Regions from separate parts of the Nitratireductor sp. PBL-C9 genome, predicted to be linked through region 1. Evidence: riboswitches for the same ligand, from Rfam matches in the RefSeq annotation. Region 1 holds a riboswitch; each other region holds the start of a gene.
What was found. A riboswitch is a leader RNA that binds a small molecule or an ion and turns the genes downstream of it on or off. The one in region 1 is predicted to bind cobalamin.
Positions count from the first base shown of each region.

Region 2: it holds a riboswitch for cobalamin, as region 1 does, so the genes downstream of both, cobW (cobalamin biosynthesis protein CobW) here and ACRTG1_RS00375 (HupE/UreJ family protein) in region 1, are expected to answer to the same signal.
Region 3: it holds a riboswitch for cobalamin, as region 1 does, so the genes downstream of both, ACRTG1_RS09905 (ribonucleoside-diphosphate reductase subunit alpha) here and ACRTG1_RS00375 (HupE/UreJ family protein) in region 1, are expected to answer to the same signal.

Region 1 is NZ_JBPAXW010000001.1:72,547-75,814, reverse strand. It holds gene cobW (cobalamin biosynthesis protein CobW) at 1-536, opposite strand, end outside; cobalamin riboswitch at 713-913, opposite strand; cobalamin riboswitch at 975-1,174, shown strand; gene ACRTG1_RS00375 (HupE/UreJ family protein) at 1,210-1,830, shown strand; gene cobU (bifunctional adenosylcobinamide kinase/adenosylcobinamide-phosphate guanylyltransferase) at 1,847-2,383, shown strand; gene cobO (cob(I)yrinic acid a,c-diamide adenosyltransferase) at 2,385-2,999, shown strand; gene cbiB (adenosylcobinamide-phosphate synthase CbiB) at 3,222-3,268, opposite strand, start outside.
Region 2 is NZ_JBPAXW010000001.1:788,382-791,649, reverse strand. It holds gene cobN (cobaltochelatase subunit CobN) at 1-878, opposite strand, end outside; gene cobW (cobalamin biosynthesis protein CobW) at 883-1,920, opposite strand; cobalamin riboswitch at 2,097-2,297, opposite strand; cobalamin riboswitch at 2,359-2,558, shown strand; gene ACRTG1_RS03700 (HupE/UreJ family protein) at 2,594-3,214, shown strand; gene cobU (bifunctional adenosylcobinamide kinase/adenosylcobinamide-phosphate guanylyltransferase) at 3,231-3,268, shown strand, end outside.
Region 3 is NZ_JBPAXW010000003.1:512,127-515,394, reverse strand. It holds gene ACRTG1_RS09915 (amino acid ABC transporter ATP-binding protein) at 1-465, shown strand, start outside; partial or broken gene ACRTG1_RS09910 (PLP-dependent aminotransferase family protein) at 552-728, shown strand; cobalamin riboswitch at 819-1,031, shown strand; gene ACRTG1_RS09905 (ribonucleoside-diphosphate reductase subunit alpha) at 1,127-3,268, shown strand, end outside.

The DNA.
Region 1 (3,268 bases):
GCGCAGGCCACCTGGTCGTCGAACACTTCTTCGATCGGATCATCATGGTCGAGCGAATCGTCGGCTGCGCGCTGTGCATCCAGCGCGTCCATGTCCGCAGCAACCTGACCGTCGGCAAGTGCCGGCCCGTCCACCACGGCAATCACGCCATCGACCGTCACACGGTTCTTGATTGCCGGCCACTGAAAGGCCTGCACCAGCGGCTTTGGCAGCGCCAGACCGGACGTCTCGATCAGGATGTGATCGACCTTCGGCTCACGTGCGAGGATCTGGTCGAGCGCCGGCACGAAATCATCGGCAACCGTGCAGCAGATGCAGCCATTGGCGAGTTCGAGAACGTTTTCCTCGGGGCAATTGTCCAGCCTGCAGCTTTTCAGCACCTCGCCATCGATGCCGGCATCGCCGAACTCATTGACGATGATCGCCAGCCGCTTGCCATGCGCGCCTTCCAGAACATTGCGGATCAGCGTCGTCTTGCCGGCACCGAGAAAGCCGGTCACGACGGTGCAGGGAACCCGGTCGAAACTCGTGGTCATGGGATATCCTTCAGGTGATGGAGTGTGGAGAACGATAAGACGCGGGTGAGGGGCGCACGGGCCTTTTGCGGCCGCGTACTGGCAGAGACACCATGAATGGTCGGGAGAAGGCGCGCAGCGGCGCTGTCAGCAGTCACAATGCACACTCCTTGCCCGGGACACCCGCCAGGCGGTCAGGATTTCATTCGCAGACGGCAGGTTTCCTGGCTCACGGGTCGATGCGCTCTCCAGCCTTCCCAGGGCAAACCCCAGTGGCGTGTCAGGTGCGCTCTCCGCTTACAGTTGCGGGGACAGCTGCGGCATTGGGCAAGGCCCGCACCGCATTCCCTCTTAGCCCTCTCCATTGCGGGAGAAGGACCGTCTGCTGCGCATTTACGGCTCGCCCGCCACGTCTGTCAATGCGGGCAACAAAGCGTTTGCGGGGCGTGGCGATTCTTGTATGCTCCGCCCGCTGTCGGTTCCGCTGAAGCGGACCCAGAGGGAACGTGGTGCGGCGCAATCGCGCCAAGACCACGGCTGCCCCCGCAACTGTAAGCGGAGAGCGTTTTCCTGATCGCCACTGAGGCATGATGCCTTGGGAAGGCTGGAAAGCGCATCGACCCGTGAGCCAGGAAACCTGCCGACGGCCTGAAAGAAACACCGTAACCCTCGGGTGGAGGGGAAAGGACCGGACATGAACACGCGTTTCCTGCGCACTTTTTCCGCATTCGCATTTGCATCGCTCTTCGCAACCAGCGCCCACGCCCATCACGCCATGGACGGGCAGACGCCCACGACCCTTTACGAAGGGCTGGTCTCAGGGCTCGCCCATCCCGTGATCGGGCTTGATCATCTGGCCTTCATCCTCGCTGCCGGCCTGTTTGCCGCCGTCGCCGGCATGAGCCTTTTCGCGCCGCTTCTCTTTGTTGCCGGCTCGCTTGTCGGCGTCGGCCTGCATCTGATGCTGCTCGATCTTCCGGCAGCCGAAATCGTCATCGCGGCAAGCGTTCTTGCTGGCGGCTGGCTTCTGGCGCGCGGTCGGGCCGTAGAGAGCCACATGCTTGTCTTCGCCCTGTTCCTGGTGGTCGGCGTGTTCCATGGCTATGCCTTCGGCGAAGCCATTGTCGGCAGCGAGCAGACGCCGCTCATCGCCTATCTCGCAGGCCTTGCCGCAATACAGAGCGCCATCGCGCTTGGCGTCTATTTTCTCGTCCGCTCGCGCGGCTGGGCGGTTGAGGCCATGCAGCCCCGGCTTGCTGGCGCCGCCATTGTCGGTGTCGGCGTAACCTTCCTTGCCGGACAGCTTGTCGGCTGAGCCGGCGGATCTGACGATGCGTTCACTTCATTTCGTTCTGGGCGGCGCGCGCTCCGGCAAGAGCCGCCATGCCGAAACGCTGATCGAAGCCGCGCCCGCGCCCTGGCACTACATCGCCACGGCCCAGGCCTTCGATGACGAAATGCGCGAGCGCATCGCCATTCACCGCGCGCGGCGCAAAGGGGCATTGGCGGGGCCGGGGGAAGTAGAGGGGGCGTGGCAGACGCACGACGCCCCGCTCGACCTGCCGGGCATGCTTCAAACCCTGCCGGCCCGCGAAACGGTTCTGGTCGATTGCCTCACCCTGTGGCTCAGCAATCTCATTCTCAACGACCATGAGCTAAAACCTGCCGCCGAGCGACTGCTTGCAGCTCTTGCCGCAAGAGAGGGAACCACGGTTCTCGTTTCCAATGAAGTCGGCTTCGGCATCGTGCCGGAAACCCCGCTCGGACGCCGTTTCCGCGATGAGGCGGGGTTCCTGAACCAGAAAGTCGCCGCCGCTGCCGACAGCGTCACGCTGGTGGTTGCCGGCCTGCCCATGAAAGTGAAGTGACATGCGAGAGATCGACGCAAACGAAGCCGGGCGCCACAAGGCAAAAATGGCCAAACGCAAGGCCGTTCAGGATGCCGAGGTGCGCGACAAGACGGTCGAAAAGGGGCTTCTGATCGTCAATACGGGGCCGGGCAAGGGCAAGTCCACCGCCGCCTTCGGTCTTGCGCTGCGCATGCTCGGCCATGGCCGCCGCGTCGGTGTCGTGCAGTTCATCAAGGGCGCATGGCATTGCGGTGAGAAGGATGCCTTCGCCGCCTTTGGCGATCAGGTCTCCTGGCACACGATGGGCGAGGGCTTCACCTGGGAAACACAGGATCTCCAGCGCGACATCGCCGCCGCCGAGCGGGCGTGGGGAAAGGCCGAGGAACTGATGGCCGATCCGACCATCGGTCTTGTCGTTCTCGACGAGCTGAACATCGCACTGCGCTACGACTATCTCGATCTTGAACGCGTCGTGACCACGCTGACCAACCGGCGCGACGACCTTCATGTGGTCGTGACCGGCCGCAACGCCAAGCCAGCGCTCACCGAGGCCGCCGATCTCGTCACCGAAATGGGGCAGGTAAAACACCACTTCGCCGCCGGTGTGAAAGCGCAGAAGGGCATCGAGTTTTAGATCGCCCTGCTTTGAGGTGGTGCGTGGTTCGCCTTCGACAGGCTCAGGAGGCTCCCATCAGGGATGGTGGTGTCCTGAAAGCCTGTTCATCAACATGGAGAACGGAGTTGCAGCGCCTCCCCCTCCCTCATGGTGAGCCTGTCGAACCACGCACCACGCAGCTGCCAGAAGATCAGAGAGCGTGGCAATCGGCCCCCACGCCTCCGCCCCAATCCGCCAATCTCAGAAAGCCAGATGCCAGAGCCCGGCGGCAAGCGCCACAAGCCCGA
Region 2 (3,268 bases), 720 kb from region 1:
GTGACCACCTGAAAAACCGGCACGCCAAAGCGGTCGAACAGCGTTTTTTCGCCGGGCTCCGCGCCGCTCGAAAAGGCCGTCGCGGTGATGAGCGCCTGCGGCTTCAACGCCTCCACGGCGTTGCGCACGAGATCGGCGGCAACCGGGTCACGCAGGCTGGAAACGAAAAGGGGAACCGCACACAGCCCCTGTTCCTCAAGCGCCTCCACCAGCGCGTCGATGGGCGCAACATCGCTTGCCAGCAGCATGGAGCGATAAAAGAGGATCGGCACGACAGGCCTGTCGGCATTCGCACTGGCCGGGAAGAAGGATGGCTCAACAATGCCATGACCCGGTGCATAGAAGCCGGCCTTGGCCACTGGTTCCGCCTCGGGCGCTTCGATGTCCCGCCCGGCGAGGCGCGCCAGCTGCATGGTCAGCGCGCGCATATTGTCCGGTCCGCCTTCGCGGAAGCAGGCGAGCAGCGCCGCGCGCGCTTCCGGCGAAACGGTGGAGCGCTCGGCAAGGCGCGGGTCGTCCTGATGGCATTCGCCGGGAAGCAGCGCCAGCGCGATGCCCTTTTGCCGGGCCAGTGCTGAAAGCCGGTCGCAGCCATAGCGCCACCACTCATAGCCGCCCAGCACCCGCACCAGAATGACGCGCGCATGCGCTGCCGTGTTGTCGATCCACAGATCGACCGACATGGGGTGTCTCAGGTCGCGCAGTGCGGCGAGGCGCAGCGCGGGCAGGGCCTCGCGCTGCGCCTGCCATGCAGAGGCGATCCCCGCCAGATCGCTGTCGGTGAACGACAGCGCCACCATGTCCGCCGGCGACTGCTGCAGATCGACAGGCTCGATCAGATCGTCGAGTGAGGCACTGGTGGTGGCGAGGATGTGCATCGGATCAGGCCGAGAGAAGGCTTTCGATACGCGCGCGGTCGATGCCCTTGAGGCCGATCACGACAAGCCGCGTCTCGGCGGCTTCGCCGGCCTTCCACGGGCGGTCGTAATGGTGCGACACGCGCGGACCGACTGCCTGCACCTGCAGGCGCATGGGCTTGCCCTTCACATGCGCAAAGCCCTTGAGGCGCAGAACCTCGCCGGTCTCCACCGCCGCATTGACACGTGCTTCCAGATCTTCGGGCCGCAGAACCGATGGCAGATCGACAACGAATGTATCGAAATCGTCGTGCTCGTGGTCATGCGCATCGTCGTGATGCGTCTTGCGGTTCTCGATGTCGTCCTCGACGGCAAGCCCGAGACCCAGCAGCAGGGCAGGGTCCACCTTGCCATGCGCGCTCGGCACGATCTGCACATTGCGCGACAGATGTCCCGCAATCCGCGCGCGGGCGCGCCCGGCGGCTTCGTCATCCAGAAGATCGTTCTTCGACAGAACGATCAGGTCAGCGCAGGCCACCTGGTCGTCGAACACTTCTTCGATCGGATCATCATGGTCGAGCGAATCGTCGGCTGCGCGCTGTGCATCCAGCGCGTCCATGTCCGCAGCAACCTGACCGTCGGCAAGTGCCGGCCCGTCCACCACGGCAATCACGCCATCGACCGTCACACGGTTCTTGATTGCCGGCCACTGAAAGGCCTGCACCAGCGGCTTTGGCAGCGCCAGACCGGACGTCTCGATCAGGATGTGATCGACCTTCGGCTCACGTGCGAGGATCTGGTCGAGCGCCGGCACGAAATCATCGGCAACCGTGCAGCAGATGCAGCCATTGGCGAGTTCGAGAACGTTTTCCTCGGGGCAATTGTCCAGCCTGCAGCTTTTCAGCACCTCGCCATCGATGCCGGCATCGCCGAACTCATTGACGATGATCGCCAGCCGCTTGCCATGCGCGCCTTCCAGAACATTGCGGATCAGCGTCGTCTTGCCGGCACCGAGAAAGCCGGTCACGACGGTGCAGGGAACCCGGTCGAAACTCGTGGTCATGGGATATCCTTCAGGTGATGGAGTGTGGAGAACGATAAGACGCGGGTGAGGGGCGCACGGGCCTTTTGCGGCCGCGTACTGGCAGAGACACCATGAATGGTCGGGAGAAGGCGCGCAGCGGCGCTGTCAGCAGTCACAATGCACACTCCTTGCCCGGGACACCCGCCAGGCGGTCAGGATTTCATTCGCAGACGGCAGGTTTCCTGGCTCACGGGTCGATGCGCTCTCCAGCCTTCCCAGGGCAAACCCCAGTGGCGTGTCAGGTGCGCTCTCCGCTTACAGTTGCGGGGACAGCTGCGGCATTGGGCAAGGCCCGCACCGCATTCCCTCTTAGCCCTCTCCATTGCGGGAGAAGGACCGTCTGCTGCGCATTTACGGCTCGCCCGCCACGTCTGTCAATGCGGGCAACAAAGCGTTTGCGGGGCGTGGCGATTCTTGTATGCTCCGCCCGCTGTCGGTTCCGCTGAAGCGGACCCAGAGGGAACGTGGTGCGGCGCAATCGCGCCAAGACCACGGCTGCCCCCGCAACTGTAAGCGGAGAGCGTTTTCCTGATCGCCACTGAGGCATGATGCCTTGGGAAGGCTGGAAAGCGCATCGACCCGTGAGCCAGGAAACCTGCCGACGGCCTGAAAGAAACACCGTAACCCTCGGGTGGAGGGGAAAGGACCGGACATGAACACGCGTTTCCTGCGCACTTTTTCCGCATTCGCATTTGCATCGCTCTTCGCAACCAGCGCCCACGCCCATCACGCCATGGACGGGCAGACGCCCACGACCCTTTACGAAGGGCTGGTCTCAGGGCTCGCCCATCCCGTGATCGGGCTTGATCATCTGGCCTTCATCCTCGCTGCCGGCCTGTTTGCCGCCGTCGCCGGCATGAGCCTTTTCGCGCCGCTTCTCTTTGTTGCCGGCTCGCTTGTCGGCGTCGGCCTGCATCTGATGCTGCTCGATCTTCCGGCAGCCGAAATCGTCATCGCGGCAAGCGTTCTTGCTGGCGGCTGGCTTCTGGCGCGCGGTCGGGCCGTAGAGAGCCACATGCTTGTCTTCGCCCTGTTCCTGGTGGTCGGCGTGTTCCATGGCTATGCCTTCGGCGAAGCCATTGTCGGCAGCGAGCAGACGCCGCTCATCGCCTATCTCGCAGGCCTTGCCGCAATACAGAGCGCCATCGCGCTTGGCGTCTATTTTCTCGTCCGCTCGCGCGGCTGGGCGGTTGAGGCCATGCAGCCCCGGCTTGCTGGCGCCGCCATTGTCGGTGTCGGCGTAACCTTCCTTGCCGGACAGCTTGTCGGCTGAGCCGGCGGATCTGACGATGCGTTCACTTCATTTCGTTCTGGGCGGCGCGCGCTC
Region 3 (3,268 bases), on a different contig from region 1:
TTCCCGCACATGACGGCTGCATCCAATGTCATGCTCGGCCTGATCAAGGTGAAGAAGATGGCGCGCGACGAGGCGCGCAGTGTCGCGGAAAAATGGCTCGAGCGCGTCGGTCTCGGCCAGCGCGCGGATCACTACCCCGGCCAGCTGTCCGGCGGTCAGCAGCAGCGCGTGGCCATCGCCCGCGCCATCGCCATGAACCCGCGCCTCATGCTCTTTGATGAGGTAACGTCTGCGCTTGATCCCGAACTGGTGGGCGAAGTGCTTCAGGTGATCAAGGATCTGGCTGCCGATGGCATGAGCATGCTTCTGGTCACCCACGAAATGCGCTTCGCTTTCGAGGTTTCCTCCCGCGTCATCTTCATGAACCAGGGGGTAATCGGCGAGGAGGGGGATCCGAAGGTGATGTTCCTGAAGCCGCAGACCGAACGCCTTGCCGAATTCCTCAAGACGTCGAGCTTCGCCTGAGATCTTGACCAACTGCCGCCGGCGCGCCTGAGCGCCCGGCGGAAAATCTGGCGCCTGCCACGCACAGAATGATGGCGGCAGTGACCGACGGGCTGGATGCGGCCACGCTTGCCCGCCATGCGCTTGAGAGGGACGTGGTGCTCGCGCCAGGAAACGCCTTCAGCCTGTCAGGCTCCGCCTGCGGGTTCCTGCGTTTCAACGTTGCTCAATGCGACGATGAACGGATTTTTTCCGTTCTGGAGGAGATCACACGCGCGCCGTAGAGCCATGCCCAAAGCGGCGTTGCGAATAATCCAGCAGTTTGTTTCTGCTTTCCCCGGAAACAATATATTGACTTCATATATCCAGAAGATACCAACTGTAGGGGTTATGGTTCTTTCGATTCCCCGCGGGATCGGAAGTGAAAAGGGAAGCCGGTGCGCCTCTGGGCAAGGCCGGCGCTGCCCCCGCAACTGTAAGCAGCGAGCCGCTTTCACTCTGTGTCACTGATGCCCCAGCGCATCGGGAAGGCCGGAAAGCGGTGATGACCTGCGAGCCAGGAGACCTGCCATGACGAAATAAACGTCCACGGGCGGGGTGTCCCGGTGGTGCGTGTGTCGCCACGGCAATGCCGTCGCGCCGCATGTCTCCGCGCCCCCGTCCAACCGCCACGGGGGTCTACATGCCGGCGACTGAAGCACAACACACCACTGAAGCACAAAACACCAACGGCACCGCCACGGTTCCGCATTCCACTGCCAACACCGAAACCGCATCGTCTGAACCGGGGTATCGCGTCATCCGCCGTAGTGGCGGCGTCACACCGTTCGATCCGGCAAAGATCGCGGTGGCGCTGACCAAGGCGTTTCTGGCGGTTGAGGGTTCCACCGCCGCTGGCTCGCGCCGTGTCCATGAAATTGTCGAGGAGCTTGCCGTACAGGTCGTGTCCGCGCTCACGCGCCGGGCCGATGCCGACCGTCTGTTCCACATCGAGGAAATTCAGGATCAGGTGGAACTCGCCCTCATGCGCGGCGAGCATCATCGGGTTGCCCGCGCCTATGTGCTCTATCGCGAGGAGCGCGCCCGCGAACGCGCCGCCGGGACGGCCAGTGTGGAAGCCCCGCAATCCGCCCTGCAGATGACGGCGGATGACGGAACGCTGGTTCCGCTGGACGAGGCGCGGCTTGCCGCAATCGTCGAGGAAGCCTGTGCCGGCCTCAAGACCGTTTCCGCCGAACCGATCCTCACGGAAACCCGCCGCAATCTCTATGACGGCATCCGTCAGGACGAGCTGTCGCTTGCGCCCATCCTTGCCGCCCGCACGCTGGTGGAGCAGGAGCCTGACTATGCGTTCGTCTCCGCGCGTCTTCTGCTCGACAAATTGCGGCGCGAGGCTTTGACCTTTGTGGCCGGCAGGTCCGAGCAGGCGACGCAGGCCGAAATGGCGGAGCGCTATGCAAGCTATTTCCCTGACTTTATCGCGAGCGGCATTGCCAGCGAGCTCATCGACCCCGAGCTTGCCCGTTTCGATCTGGCGCGCCTTGGCGCGGCGCTCAGGCCCGAGCGTGATCTGAACTTCCAGTTCCTTGGCCTCCAGACGCTCTACGACCGCTATTTCCTTCATGCCGGGGGCATTCGGTTCGAGTTGCCGCAGGCGTTCTTCATGCGTGTCGCCATGGGGCTTGCCGTGCGTGAGATCGATCGCGAGGCGCGCGCCATCGAATTCTACGACCTTCTGTCGTCCTTCGACTTCATGGCCTCCACGCCCACCCTGTTCAATTCCGGCACGCTGCGCCCGCAGCTTTCTTCCTGCTTCCTCACCACGGTGGCTGACGATCTCGACGGCATCTTCAAGGCGGTGAAGGACAATGCGCTGCTTGCCAAATATTCCGGCGGTCTCGGCAATGACTGGACGCCGGTGCGCGGTCTCGGCGCGCATATCAAGGGCACCAATGGCGAGAGCCAGGGCGTCGTGCCGTTCCTCAAGGTCGCCAATGACACGGCCATCGCCGTCAACCAGGGCGGCAAGCGCAAGGGGGCGGTCTGCGCCTATCTGGAGAGCTGGCACATCGACATCGAGGAGTTCCTCGACCTGCGCAAGAACACGGGCGACGACCGTCGCCGCACGCACGACATGAACACGGCCAACTGGGTGCCGGACCTGTTCATGGAACGCGTCGAGGCGGACGGTTCGTGGACGCTGTTTTCGCCTGACGAGACGCCCGACCTGCACGACCTTTATGGCAAGGCGTTTCGCGCTGCCTACGAGGCCTATGAGGCAAAGGCGGAAGCCGGTGAGCTGCGTGTCTTCAAGACCGTGCGCGCGGTCGATCTGTGGCGGCGCATGCTCACCATGCTGTTCGAGACCGGGCATCCCTGGGTCACCTTCAAGGACCCGTGCAACATCCGCTCGCCGCAGGGCCATGTGGGTGTCGTTCATTCGTCCAATCTGTGCACGGAAATCACGCTCAATACGTCCAGGGACGAGGTGGCCGTCTGCAATCTGGGTTCGGTGAACCTCGTCAATCACATTGCCGATGGCGCGCTCGATCTGGCGCGGCTGGCGCGCACTGTCGGCACCGCCATGCGCATGCTCGACAATGTCATCGACATCAATTTCTACACCATTCCCGAGGCTCGCCATTCCAATCTGCGCCATCGCCCGGTCGGTCTCGGCCTGATGGGCTTTCAGGATGCCCTGCAAAAGCTGCGCATTCCCTATCAGAGTGAACAGGCCGTGGCCTTTGCCGATATGAGCATGGAGGCAATCGGCTATCATGCGATTGCGGCTTCGGTGGAACTTGCCGCCGAGCGTGGGCGCTAT